Regions from separate parts of the Morganella sp. GD04133 genome, predicted to be linked through region 1. Evidence: predicted binding sites of a transcription regulator. Region 1 holds the regulator's gene; each other region holds the start of a gene.
The links. The regulator LexA, encoded in region 1, represses DNA repair genes until DNA is damaged. The targets are predictions, from matches to a motif close to TNCTGTATGTACATACAGNA.
Positions count from the first base shown of each region.

Region 1 (4,797 bases):
CACCATCTGGATAAAACCTTCTTTCTGTTTGGTGGCACCGCGCAGTTCTTTGGCGTATGTGCCTACTTCCATCACATGCTCATACCCGATATAGACTGGCACCAGGGTGATAGGCCGTGAGTCTCCGCGCAGCATGGCCTGAAGCGTCATCGACAGTGTGCCGGTTTTCGGCTCCAGCAGACGCCCGGTACGGGAACGACCGCCCTCGACAAAGTATTCGATGGAATAACCGCGGGAGAACAGTTCACTCAGATATTCACGGAAAACCGTGGAGTAGAGTTTATTGCCCTTGAAGCTGCGGCGGATAAAGAACGCACCGAGGCGGCGGAAAATCGGCCCCGCCGGCCAGAAGTTGAGGTTAATCCCGGCCGCGATATGCGGCGGCACCAGCCCCTGATGATAGAGCACATAGGAGAGCAGCAGATAATCCATGTGGCTGCGGTGGCAGGGAACATACACTATCTCGTGACCGTCCTGTGCCAGCTGGCGCACCCGTTCCGCATTATGGACATTCAGCCCCTGATACAGGCGGTTCCACGTCCAGCCGAGGACACGATCAGCCACGCGCAGGGCGTCATAGGTGAAGTTAGCAGCCACTTCGTTCATCATGGAAACCGCATTTTGCCGCGCTTTTTCAATGGTGATTTTTTTGGCCTTCGCTTCATCCTCAACGGCTTTTTCAATCGCTTTGGACTTCAGCAGCTTATTGAACAGCTCCTGACGCACCGGCAGCTTCGGACCGATAGCGGCCAGACGCTGACGGGAGAAGTGAATACGGGCGACACGGGCCAGTTTATTGGCGATAATAGTGTCGGTGCCGTGTTCAGAAGCCATTGCGCCCATCGACACCGGCTGTGAGAAGCGGACAAAACTGTCGCGTCCCAGCCAGAGTACGGCGAAAAATTTCTGGATCCCGTTTAACAGACGCAGATGCGGCACACCGTGGTGCCCTTCGCGGCCCGGTGAACGACCAAACATCACAGAGACCGGCAGCATCTGAATATCCAGTGCCGGATTATTACGGTGCAGATCCAGATAGGCGTGGAAAATATGGACGGAATCTTTACGCGGATTCAGGGAGTAATAACGGAATACACGCGGGCCGTCATCAATAAAGACATAGCCCGGTAATGTGGTATTACCGATAACATTATCTTCCAGCGGATCCGGCATGCCCTGTGCAAGACACTGACGACGCAGTGTCAGCAGGTCCGCCTTAGAGTGATAAGGAAGAACATAGAGTGTCGGACGTTGTGTATCCAGCCCCAGCTCACTGACCGGATCCGTCGGGATCGGCTTGCTTTTTACCAATAGTTTTAAAGGTAAATTCAATACGTTATAGTATATTTTACGCCAAAGTGACATAAATGTATGAAGCCTCTTGTTGACAATTCGCGTTCAGCATACCAGAAAGGCGGAGCCAGATCTGTGTTGCGGCAGCAATAAAATCGCGGAAAACGGCAACGCTCAGTCAGGTAATCACATTACTAACAGTGACAGAAATGAAGAAAAATACCGGATTTAAACGATTAATTAAAGCGGCAGGCTATTCAAAAAAAGGACTTATTGCGGCATGGAAAAATGAAGCCGCTATCCGTCAGGAATTGCTGACGCTGATCCCGGCCATTATTATCGCCTTTGTTTTCTCATTTACCGCTGTTGAGCGGGTGCTGCTGATTGGTTCGGTGGTGCTGGTGGTGGTGATTGAGCTTATCAACAGTGCGATTGAGGCGGTGGTTGATCGTATCGGCACGGAGTACCACGAGCTGTCCGGCCGCGCTAAAGATATGGGGTCCGCTGCCGTGTTTATCGCCACATTACTGGGGCTGTTTGTCTGGATTATGCTGTTTATCAGCTGGTTCCAGCGTCTTTAACAGCTGCTTTTTTGTGAAACCTGCGGCGCAACACGTATTTTCCTCATGTTATGGTTCCCAATCCCGGAATACCTGTATATACTCACAGTCTGACTGTATAAACAAACAGGGGGCGAAATGAAAGCACTGACGGCACGGCAGCAACAGGTCTATGACCTTGTTCGTGACCATATTTCGCAGACGGGCATGCCACCGACGCGTGCAGAAATTGCGGCACGCCTGGGTTTTCGCTCTCCGAATGCGGCGGAAGAGCACCTGAAAGCCCTGGCGCGTAAAGGCGTCATTGAGATTGTCTCCGGGGCGTCCCGGGGGATCCGTCTGCTTCTGGAAGAAGAAGAGGATGAAGGTTTACCATTAATCGGCCGTGTGGCGGCGGGTGAGCCTTTATTAGCGCAGGAACATATCGAAAGCCGTTATCAGATTGACCCGATGCTGTTTAAACCGAGTGCAGATTTCCTGCTGCGGGTAAACGGTATGTCAATGAAAGATATCGGCATTATGGACGGTGATTTACTTGCGGTGCATAAAACCCAGGACGTGCATAACGGCCAGGTAGTGGTTGCCCGTATCGAAGATGAAGTGACGGTCAAACGGTTTAAGAAAGTGGGCAGCAAGATTGAGCTGCACGCTGAAAACGAAGAATTCAGCCCGATCGTGGTGGATTTACGGGAACAGAACTTTACTGTCGAAGGTCTGGCAGTGGGTGTGATCCGTAACAACGACTGGCACTGATTTCCCGGACAGCCGCCTGAAAGGGTATCCGCTTAAAAACCACAGTACACCGGAGACGGACACTGTGGTTTTTGTTTTTCAGCGCCCGCGTTTACGCGGCTCATCATGCTCATGGTCATGCCGGCATTTATCTCTGCGGGTACAGGATTCAATATCATAACAAGGGCGGCAGTATCCGTGTGCCTCAATCACACTGTGGCGGATATGAAACTGCGCGGCATCCGCCAGCTGACTGATTTGTGAATCAATTGCCTCACCATCCCGCTCTGTCACACTGTTGCAGCGATCGCAGATAAACAGCACCGACGTATGGCTGGGTTTATCAAAATGCGGGCACATCACAAAGCTGTTGGTGGATTCAATTTTGTGGATAAATCCTTGCTCCAGCAGGAATTCCAGGCCGCGGTAGATGGTCGGCGGTTTTGCCTGCGGCTCGGTTTCACGAAGCAGATCCAGCAGCTCATAGGCACTGATGGCACCGGGCTGATCGGCGATCAGTTGCAGTATCGATTTTCGCTGAGACGTCATGCGTACACTGCGGGACAGACACAGTGCTTCTGCTTTTTTTAATAAAGTCTGAATATCAACAGGTTGCATGACATCACCTTCCGTTAATCAATAAATATATGAACAGCTCACTCTAGCATGAATTCCGGCAGAATAACCGGTATCCGTGCTATTTTGTCAAAAAAGGGCTGCCAATTCAGGGCAAATTATGGTGAGCTGTCAGGGCAAACACATAAAAAGCACATGATAATAAAATGGAGTCCTGAATGAGTATCGAAACGGTTCGTGCCTGGTTCGGCACGCATGCCCCGGATGTCACGATTATTGAAACCACACAGCCGACCGCCACGGTCAGCCAGGCCGCAGATGTTCATGGCGTCCGCCCCGGCCAAATCTGCAAAACACTTTCCTTTAAGCTGACAGATGACAGTGCAATCCTGATTGTGATGGCGGGGGATGCCCGGCTGGATAATAAAAAATTCAAAACACAGTTCGGTTGCAAAGCCAAAATGCTGAATGCAGAGGAAGTGGTGCAGTTTACCGGTCATCCGGTCGGGGGAGTCTGTCCGTTCGGGCTGCCGGTACCGCTGGCTGTTTATGCGGATCATTCGCTCCGGGAATATGACACTGTATTACCGGCGGCGGGGTCAGCCAATTCCGCTGTCCGGCTGACACCTGTACGACTGGCGGAACTGACAAACGCACAGTGGCTGGATGTTACCACCCAGCCGGTATAAACCAGACAGCACCACAACCGCGGTGCTGTATCACGTCAGTATTCCGGCAGGCGGGTATCCGGTTCCGTATTGACGCCGGCATCGGTGCTGCCGGTGAACATATTGTCATCAGGAAGATGATGACGGGTAAAAAAAAGCAGGCTGTCTTCAATAAAATAGTAGGGAGAGACACTGAAGACCTGGGATATTCTCAGAATGATTTCCAGGGAAATTTTTGTGCTGCCGATTTCATAGCGGGAGATTTGCTGTTGTGATACGCCGATCAAATCGCCCAGTTCTGTCGATGTGACGCCGGTGATCCTGCGCATTTTGCGGATTTGTCCGCCGATGATCTTATACATCTCGTTAATGCTGGTATTCAGGTTATTATCTGTTTTATTGCTCATTATCTTCTGTCAGTCTGGTTAAACAATAACATATTAATGTTTGTCAAATTAAAACTTATTCTTCAGCACAACCCATTTCATCAAAAAAATAATTAACATTAATATTCAGGATGTTTGCGAGCATTAATAATTTATCCAGAGGAATTAAGCTCGCTCCCGTTTCGTAACGGGATAACTGCTGTTGTGAGATATTAATTTTTATTGAAAGCTCTTTGCCTGTCAGACAATTTTTCAGACGCTGACATTTTATTCTGCCGCCAATAAACATTGCCAACTCATATTTATCATATATTGTCATAAATTATGAAGATAAACGGTTGTCATATAATAATATAAAAATTTAACTTGGCGTATTTGTTTCCTCAAATGGTTTCTTTAAAAAGTATAATCGATACCCTTTTAATATGTAATAGATACAAAAAATCAACAAACGGGAAACAATAAAGGTGGAAATATTACGTATCAACACTATAACCTCAGCGATTTCATATTGTTACAAAAGATATCCGGTTTTTAACATCTTACACGAATGAAGAGTAAGCGGAATATTCTGATATTTAG
Region 1 is NZ_JAODZS010000049.1:15,031-19,827, forward strand. Features, by position in the region: gene plsB (glycerol-3-phosphate 1-O-acyltransferase PlsB) at 1-1,365, opposite strand, end outside; gene N7387_RS19105 (diacylglycerol kinase) at 1,503-1,874, shown strand; gene lexA (transcriptional repressor LexA) at 1,992-2,606, shown strand; gene zur (zinc uptake transcriptional repressor Zur) at 2,685-3,203, opposite strand; gene N7387_RS19120 (YbaK/EbsC family protein) at 3,380-3,850, shown strand; gene N7387_RS19125 (helix-turn-helix transcriptional regulator) at 3,886-4,236, opposite strand; gene N7387_RS19130 (helix-turn-helix transcriptional regulator) at 4,292-4,504, opposite strand.

Region 2 (4,797 bases), on a different contig from region 1:
GTCAGCGGCAGCAACAGCATTGCGGTGTAACATCCGCTGCCTGCTTCCGGATGTGTGCCCATACGGGCAAAACGAAAACCGCAGGATGTCCAGAATGCAGCCAGTTCCGGGGTATAGCCAAAGCTGACGGACAGATAGTCCATACCGCTGTTTTTTGCCGCCTCTGCCGCCCGCTGTAATAACTGATGCCCCAGCGCGTTACGCCGGTAACCTGCATGGACGGCAATACGGCTGATACGACGTGAATGCAGTTGTGCCGCCTGCGGGAAGTAACTGTGTGCCGCCAGTGATTGTGCCAGCAGGTTTCCGCGCGGCCGCCGCGTTCCCGCCCAGACAGAGTGGGTCAGTGCCGCCGGTAAGCCGCCCTCGTCTGTCATCCAGAGTGCCGCCGTCACCTGCTGCCGGTGGCGGAACAGCGCGAAATGCTGTCCCGGCGCATCCGCCAGACGCCGTAAATCCAGCGGGGACGTCCGGTAATGTGCCGCCGTCAGCAGGCCGTAAAACCCGGACAGTAAATCCGGGTCATCACATAACCCCTGCTGTGTTACGGACTGATATTCACACTCACCCGCCGGTGTGATTTTTTCTGCCGGTTCGGTAAGCAGCAGAGCCTCATCCAGCCAGGCTTCCGCCGGGTCATGCTCTGCCCAGCGCACCGGCTGCGTCAGCGTCAGTGCGGTAAACTTCGGCAGTGAATGGCAGAATTTCAGCAGAAATCCCCGTCCGGTGCCTTCATAGCCCTGAACAGTGGTCAGCAGCAGCACACGGGGAAACACCGCCGTAAAACGGCTGAGCAGCGGCAGCGGGATCATTGCCGCTTCGTCAATCACCAGCCAGCCGTATGTGCTGACATCCGCCGTTTCTGCCAGTGTCAGTAAATTATCCGGAGCGATAAATTCTGTTTGTTGTGGATCATGAAGATAGCGCTGTATCACTGTGACAGTGGCTTTCGCCGGGGCACACAATAAATGACGGCCCGGCGCTTCTGCCAGGAACAGACCGGCTACAGCAGATTTTCCCCGTCCTCTGGCTGCGGTCAGACAGAATATGCCGCGTTCCGCGCAGCGGAGTTGCGTCAGTATCTGCTGCTGTGCCGCTGTCGGGGTACCGTCCGGCGGCAGCCACTCAGGTTGCGGCGGCAGCAGTGTCATATCAAATGACCGGTCTTCATACCGGCAAAGATGGGCAGGATTGTTGAGTGTACGGGCGAAATGACGCATAAAGTGCGGCGCGGGGATCATCTGCCCGCCGTCATTCCAGCGCAGACTGTCCTCATCCGGCCGGGTCTGCCACTGTGATTCCGGCGGCAGCAGCAGGATCAGCCAGCTGCCCGCCTGTAATGTACCTGTCAGCATAGCCAGTGCTTCGCTGTGAAGCCCGCGCCGGGCATCAAATAGGCCGTGGCGGAATTCCTGCCCCAGCAACAAACGGGCTTTTTCCGCCGGTATGCCGCCGGGCAGCTGAGCGGAAATCACCGGCCAGTCACCGGGAGCCGCGTCCCTGATTTCCCGCAGCCGCGATTCACACCAGTTGTCGCTGCCGCTCAGTACCCACAGACGGCGGATACCCTGTATGCGGAGCTGTTCTGTGCAGGCGTGAAACAGTGCGGGTAACATAGAAAACCGCTACATCTTACCGACAAGCAGTGACAGGATCCCCGCCGCAATCAGCGGCCCGACCGGCACGCCTCTGAACAGCGCGACACCGATAATCGTCCCCACCAGCAACCCGGCAACGGTGGACGGCTGGTTACTCATCAGGGTGACTCCGCGGCTGCCGAGCCAGGACACCAGAATGCCGATCGCTATCGCCAGCAATGATTTCCAGTTCAGAAAGGAGCCTAAAACATCATTGGCACTGATTTTTCCGCTGGCAATCGGTGCCATCACGCCCACGGTCAGAATGAGGATCCCCAGCTTGAGGCCGTATTTTTCCACAAACGGGAAATAGCCGTTAAGCGGCGTGATGCGCACTGCCAGCAGAAAAAGAATGGCCAGGGTTACTGTCATATTATTACTGATAAGCCCGAGCCCGGCTAAGACCAGGAGGATAATCAGGGTCGGGTCAATATTACTCATAGCAGATCCTGCGTGTCGGGGGGAATGAAAGGCGCCAATAGTATGCCGTTATACGATGATAATCAAACTCTGCCGGTTTTGCAGGGAAAACCGGCAGAAAGGCTTATTTCAGTGCGGAAAATGTGTCACATTGCGCAATATCACCACTGTCAAAACCGCGTTTGAACCACTCATAACGTTGTGCGGAGGTTCCGTGTGTGAAACTGTCCGGGATAACCCGTCCCTGACTCTGTTTTTGCAGGCGATCATCCCCGATGGCCTGTGCCGCATTCAGGGCATTTTCCAGATCACCGTTTTCGAGGATCCCGGCTTTTTCCATCTCATGGCCCCAGATCCCGGCAAAACAGTCAGCCTGTAATTCCATTTTCACTGACAGGCGGTTTGCCTCTTTCTGACTGCTGCGCTGCTGGCGCTCACGTACCTGACGATCGATACCGAGCAGGTGCTGAACATGGTGTCCCACTTCATGAGCGACCACATAGCCCTGCGCGAAATCCCCGCCCGCCCCTAATTTGGTGCGCATATCGTCATAGAAAGAGAGGTCGATATAGACTTTCTGATCAGCCGGACAATAAAACGGTCCCATCACCGCCTGCCCCGCACCACAACCGGTCGGGGTTGCGCCCCGGTACAGCACCAGTTTCGGCTCACGGTACTGCCGGTTCATCTGTGCGAATTTTTGTCCCCAGACCGCTTCGGTTTCCGCCAGCATCACGCCGGTAAATTCCGCCTGTTTCTGCTCCTGCGCACTGCTCTGTACCGGACGCTGCTGTGAGGTGGTCTGCCCGATATTAACTGGGTCACCGGTCACCAGGCCGGTCAGGTCAATACCGTAAAAACCGGCCACAACCACAATAACAATCACAACCAGTCCGGCTTTGCCGCGCGGCAGCGGAATACGCGGCCCGCCTGCGGATCCGCCCGGAATTCTGCCCCCCGCACTGCGGCGGTCTTCAATATTGTCGCTCTGGCGACGCCCTTGCCAACGCATGATGATTCTCTGCTTATCGGATAATAGTCGGATAACTACATAGTACAGAGAAAATGAAGTGAGGAAAAATGCTTCTTTCTTTCAGGGGAGTGATAAATCAGCTTAATGCCGGTGATAAGCGGGTTCTGTTATCACCGGCAATGCATTCAGGAGAGGAATGATCCACATAAAATAAATTTATTTTAATATCAATATATTAAATTAAATTACCGGTTAAAAATAAGATTTATGAGCGCGCACATGTACAAAAAAATCACACACCATAACCTACTGTATGCGCCCACATATCTGATGATTACCGATGGCTACTTTTGACATTCATCAACTACACGCCTAAATTTCACTGTATATCCAAACAGTAAATTAAGAGGTGATCACATGCTCCGTATTGATGTTATTTTTAGCAGCAACCAAAAAGAGATGATACCACCTGGTACATTTGAGGTGTTAGAAAAAGAAATTGACCGAAAGTTTCGTGCTCAGTATCAGGATATGAACGTTCGTATTGCGTGGGGAACCAATGCGTCGATGTCAGTAACCGGCGGGAAAAATGATAAGGACAATAAAAAAATAAAAGAGATACTGCAGGAGATTTTCGAGGACGGCAGCTGGGTACCGGAAATGGCAGATGTTTCTGATGATGTAGAATATTTTGATAAGTAAGCGATATCCGCTCCACCGGCGCGGCTTTATCTGTACTTAATTCCTTCCCCCACCCCCACAGGCAATGGGCTGATATTTGTTGTATAGGCTGGTGATGGCATCCGTATTTCGCTTTATCACTGCACCGTCACCTTATCAGTTCTCTAAAGGTGAATGGAGCATTATATTGAGGTTCTTACAATAAACAGCTATTAATATAAGATATATATTATTTATAATAACAACCTCAACCATCCCATTTGAAATAATACTTAGCTCAATAATATTGACATATCATTAACAATCAGTGAGTGACCAAAATTAGTTAAAAAAATAAAATACCAATTATTAAGGATAATTATCTTTTATATATTGCATATGGTGACACTTAATATCATATGACATATATTTCATACAACAATGTGAACGACAACTAAAAGATAGGAGGTATCATGTAGGTTCATCTGTATCGATTTGAAATTATTGTCTTATGTTGGAATAAATTGATTATCAATAAATAAATGAGGTGGTTGTTATGGATGGAAAAGAAAATTGCGTAACATGCAATAAATTAAGTGACGATGAAATCACAAATAGAAATAGTACTCGGGGAGGTACATATACTGTTATTAACTTTTCATCAACAAAATTATCATCTGTACGAGTTGACTTTAAAGTTAAAGGATTCAAAGATAATAGTAAAACATTTTATAATTTACAAAAAATGACTGGAACTGATACCCACGATGTTAAATATGAAATAGGGCTTGGCTCCCCATCAAATTATTGGGAAATTACAATAGAAAGAAACAACGTTAAGTATTTTGGAAAAATTAAGTGTGATTTTAGATCATGGGATGATAGATTTTTGATATTATATATAGATCAATACAATACTGTCTATTTTTTATTTACAGACTCAGGAACATGCTCACTTAAATTAAACCAAAAAACAAATTAAAGGAACTTACAATGAACAATGATCAAAATGATACTTTAGATTTGCAAGAACGCGCCAAGACTGAAAAACATGGTACATTCATTATCTGTAACCAATCACATGATACTCTAGAGAAAATTTATTTA
Region 2 is NZ_JAODZS010000003.1:128,410-133,206, reverse strand. Features, by position in the region: gene N7387_RS02230 (GNAT family N-acetyltransferase) at 1-1,616, opposite strand, end outside; gene N7387_RS02225 (DUF441 domain-containing protein) at 1,626-2,078, opposite strand; gene N7387_RS02220 (neutral zinc metallopeptidase) at 2,182-3,069, opposite strand; gene N7387_RS02215 (DinI-like family protein) at 3,448-3,732, shown strand; gene N7387_RS02210 (hypothetical protein) at 4,247-4,672, shown strand; gene N7387_RS02205 (hypothetical protein) at 4,684-4,797, shown strand, end outside.
Region 2: N7387_RS02215 (DinI-like family protein) is a predicted target of LexA. The motif match lies at 3,411-3,430, and genes of this name have one in related genera.

Region 3 (4,797 bases), on a different contig from region 1:
AAACTTTGACCATCTGCTGCATCAGCGCGGAATGTTCAGCTATACCGGGTTCAGTCCGGAGCAGGTTACTGCACTGCGTGAGCAACATGCGGTGTACCTGGTCGGTTCCGGGCGTGTCTGCATGGCGGGGGTGAACCGTCATAATGTGGATGCGATTGCACGGACTTTTGCGGCGGTCAGCCGTTAATCCTCAGTAATGAAATGATGATGCGCGGAATCATTGTGTTCCGCGCCTGTTTCAGCGTAACTGACTGTCTTTACTGCCGCGCCGGTTATAGCCGCTGAATGCGGCCTGTTTTTTATCCGCTTCTGCCTGACAGTTCACACACAACTGTACACCGGGTATCGCTTCACGCCGCGCCTGCGGGATCGGCTCACCGCACTCTTCACAAAACAGCGCGCTTTCTCCTGTCGCCAGCTGGCTGCGCACCCGGGCGACCCCATCATCCAGTGTGGCATCAATCTGCTCCTGAACAGCAGAATCACTTGCCCATCCGCTTGCCATGTTCGCCTCCTGTTTCCGGTGGTCGCCTGATGCTTTATGTTATCACAGGTTGATTATTATTTCACCAGCACGGAAAGCGGACAAAAAAATACCGCAGCAAACGCTGCGGTATTTTCAGAGGCGGGAGAAGATTAATAGCCTCTTTTCAGGATCGGCTTCAGGAAGCGGGCGGTGTGTGAGCGCTCACATGCTGCCACCTCTTCCGGGGTACCGGCGATCAGGATTTCACCGCCGCCGCTGCCGCCTTCCGGGCCTAAATCCACAATCCAGTCTGCGGTTTTAATCACATCGAGGTTGTGTTCGATAACCACAATACTGTTGCCCTGATCGCGCAGCTGATGCAGTACCGCCAGCAGTTGTTCGATATCTGCAAAATGCAGACCGGTGGTCGGCTCATCAAGGATATAGAGTGTCTGCCCGGTGCCGCGTTTGGAGAGTTCCTTCGCCAGTTTCACCCGCTGCGCTTCACCGCCGGAGAGGGTGGTTGCCGACTGCCCGAGACGGATATAAGAGAGGCCGACATCCATCAGGGTCTGTAATTTACGCGCCAGCGCCGGGACGGCATCAAAGAATTCACGGGCTTCCTCGATAGTCATATCCAGCACTTCGTGGATGTTTTTCCCTTTGTATTTCACTTCCAGGGTTTCGCGGTTATAGCGTTTGCCTTTGCACTGGTCGCACGGCACATACACATCCGGCAGGAAGTGCATTTCCACTTTCAGCACGCCGTCCCCCTGACAGGCTTCGCAGCGGCCGCCCTTGACGTTAAAGCTGAACCGGCCCGGCGTGTAGCCGCGTGAGCGGGATTCCGGTACCCCGGCGAACAGTTCGCGGACAGGCGTAAACACACCGGTATAGGTCGCCGGGTTTGAACGCGGAGTCCGGCCGATAGGGCTCTGGTCGATATCGATCACTTTATCGAAATGCTCCAGACCGTCAACAGACTTATATGGCGCGGGCGTAATGGTGGTCGCGCCGTTGAGCTGTGTCTGGGCAATCGGGAACAGGGTGTCATTGATCAGGGTGGATTTCCCTGAACCGGAAACCCCGGTGATACAGGTAAACAGCCCGACCGGCAGATTCAGTGTCACATTCTTCAGGTTGTTACCGCTGGCACCGGTAATGGTCAGCATTTTGGCCGGATCCGCCACATTGCGTTTTTCCGGGATGGTGATCCGCCGTTCGCCGCTGAGGAATTTCCCGGTCAGGGACTCCGGTGTGCCGATAATGTCGTCCAGCGATCCCTGGGCAACAATTTCCCCGCCGTGAACACCTGCACCCGGGCCGATATCGATAATATGATCGGCGGCACGGATAGCATCCTCATCATGCTCCACCACAATCACGGTATTGCCGAGATTGCGCAGATGAATCAGGGTTTCCAGCAGGCGGTCATTATCGCGCTGATGCAGGCCGATTGACGGCTCATCCAGCACATACATCACGCCGACCAGACCGGCACCGATCTGACTGGCAAGGCGGATACGCTGTGCCTCACCGCCGGACAGCGTTTCTGCGGAGCGGGAGAGTGTCAGGTAATTCAGGCCGACGTTAACCAGGAATTTCAGGCGATCCTGAATCTCTTTCAGGACTTTTTCGGCGATTTTCGCGCGCTGACCGCTGAATTTCAGGTTATTAAAGAACTCCATCGCATGCCCGATGCTGAAATCAGAGATCTGCGGCAGTGTGGTGTTATCGACAAACACAAAGCGGGCTTCTTTTTTCAGACGGGTACCGCCGCAGGAAATACACGGGCGGTTACTGATATATTTGGCCAGTTCTTCGCGTACCGCCATGGATTCCGTCTCTTTATAACGGCGTTCCATGTTGTGCAGCACACCTTCGAACGGATGATGACGGACTGTCACATCACCCCGGTCATTGGAATATTTAAACTCAATGGATTCACGGCCTGAACCGTTGAGGATCACCTTCTGAATTTTGGCCGGTAACTCTGAATACGGGGATTCAATATCAAACTTATAATGATCCGCCAGAGACATCAGCATCTGATAATAATAGAAATTACGGCGATCCCAGCCGCGGATAGCCCCGCCGCCGAGTGACAGATTCGGGTTCTGCACCACGCGATCCGGATCGAAAAACTGCTGAACGCCCAGGCCGTCACAGGTCGGGCAGGCACCCGCCGGGTTGTTGAAGGAGAACAGGCGCGGCTCCAGCTCACTCATGCTGTATCCGCAGACCGGGCAGGCAAAGTTTGCTGAAAATACCAGCTCTTCGGCGCTGTTATCTTCCATATCGGCGATAATAGCGGTACCGCCGGACAGTGTCAGTGCCGTTTCAAAGGATTCCGCCAGGCGCTGTGTCAGATCATCCCGGACTTTGAAACGGTCAACCACCACTTCGATGGTGTGTTTGATCTGTAATTCCAGTTTCGGCGGATCAGAGAGATCACAGATTTCCCCGTCGATCCGTGCACGGATATAGCCCTGCGCCGCCAGGCTATCGAGCAGTTTGGTGTGTTCGCCTTTGCGTTCTTTGACCACCGGTGCCAGCAGCATCAGGCGTTTGCCTTCCGGCAGGGTCAGCACATTGTCCACCATCTGACTCACCGTCTGTGCTGCCAGCGGAATATCGTGATCCGGACAGCGCGGCTCACCCACGCGGGCAAACAGCAGGCGCAGATAGTCATGAATTTCAGTGATGGTCCCCACGGTGGAACGCGGGTTATGGGAAGTGGATTTCTGCTCGATGGAAATCGCCGGGGAAAGCCCTTCAATATGATCCACATCCGGTTTTTCCATCAGCGACAGGAACTGACGCGCATACGCGGACAGGGATTCCACATAGCGGCGCTGCCCCTCGGCATACAAGGTATCAAAGGCAAGGGACGACTTCCCGGAGCCGGATAACCCCGTGATAACAATCAGTTTATCACGCGGAATAATGAGGTTGATATTCTTCAGATTGTGGGTGCGGGCGCCCCGTATATCGATATTATCCATGTACCACTTCCCGGGAGTTTCAGATAGCGAACAATTTATTCAGCCTGATATTATTGCACATAACTTACTGAATGGATATCCAGTACCAGAAGAAATCTGTGTATAATCTCAGCAGCATTTGCCTGACAGCTGATGGCATTTTGCGCAGCAGATTTTAGAGAAGACACGCAAATATGAAAAGCCGATCGCGGCAAAAGATTACCGATTCAAAAAAGTCACCCAGACGTGTTAGACTAGATCCTTATATGTTTTAAACAATTTCATCGGGAGCATTTCATGGCCAGCAGAGGCGTCAACAAAGTCATTCTTATCGGGAACCTGGGTCAGGATCCGGAAGTGCGTTACATGCCTAACGGCGGTGCGGTTACCAACATCACACTGGCGACATCAGAATCATGGCGTGATAAACAAACCGGCGAAATGAAAGAGAAGACCGAATGGCACCGTGTGGTAATCTTCGGCAAACTGGCAGAAATTGCCGGTGAATATCTGAAAAAAGGCTCACAGGTTTATATCGAAGGTTCACTCCAGACCCGTAAATGGCAGGATCAGAGTGGCCAGGAGCGTTACACCACAGAAGTCGTGGTGAATATCGGCGGCAGCATGCAGATGCTGGGCGGCCGCAGCGGCGGTGGCGACAATATGTCCCAGGGCGGCGGCTGGGGTCAGCCACAGCAGCCACAACAAGGCCAGCAGTTCAGCGGCGGCGGCAATACGCGCCCGGCACAACAACCGGCAGCAGCAGCGCCGCAAAGCAATGAACCGCCAATGGATTTTGATGACGATATTCCGTTCTGATCTGAATATCTGTTATTTCATATAAAAAATCCCGCGTTGGCGGGATTTTTTATATGTGCGATCTGAAATCAGTCCGCGGCGTCGGTGATAATACCGTTAATGGCGCGGGTGACACAGGTTGCGCTGAGTTTTGAGTAACCACCTCCGCCAAGAAAAACAGCGGGGATCTGTTTCTCTGACAGGAACTGCCAGGTTGTTTTATCTCTTTGTGCAATATCACCGATTGTCAGTGAAAGGCCGCCGAGTTTATCTGCTTCAAGCGGATCTGTGCCGGTAATGACAAATGCTATTTTATAGCTACCGTTTATCTTATTTAAGGCATCACGGTATTGGTTCAGGTAATGAATTCCGGTGGTTTTCTCCGGAAGCGGAACAGGGATATCAACACGTTCGCGGGTATATTGTGATTGCGGATAAATATCCTGATTATAAATATCAAGGATCGTTACCTGGCGGTTATCCATAAAATCGACAGCATTACCATTGCCGTGATGTGCATCGGTATCAATAATTAATATTCTGTCATCT
Region 3 is NZ_JAODZS010000034.1:36,759-41,555, reverse strand. Features, by position in the region: gene N7387_RS16390 (aspartate/tyrosine/aromatic aminotransferase) at 1-187, shown strand, start outside; gene N7387_RS16385 (DksA/TraR family C4-type zinc finger protein) at 239-505, opposite strand; gene uvrA (excinuclease ABC subunit UvrA) at 637-3,471, opposite strand; gene N7387_RS16375 (single-stranded DNA-binding protein) at 3,748-4,269, shown strand; gene N7387_RS16370 (hypothetical protein) at 4,338-4,797, opposite strand, start outside.
Region 3: uvrA (excinuclease ABC subunit UvrA) is a predicted target of LexA. The motif match lies at 3,537-3,556, and genes of this name have one in related genera.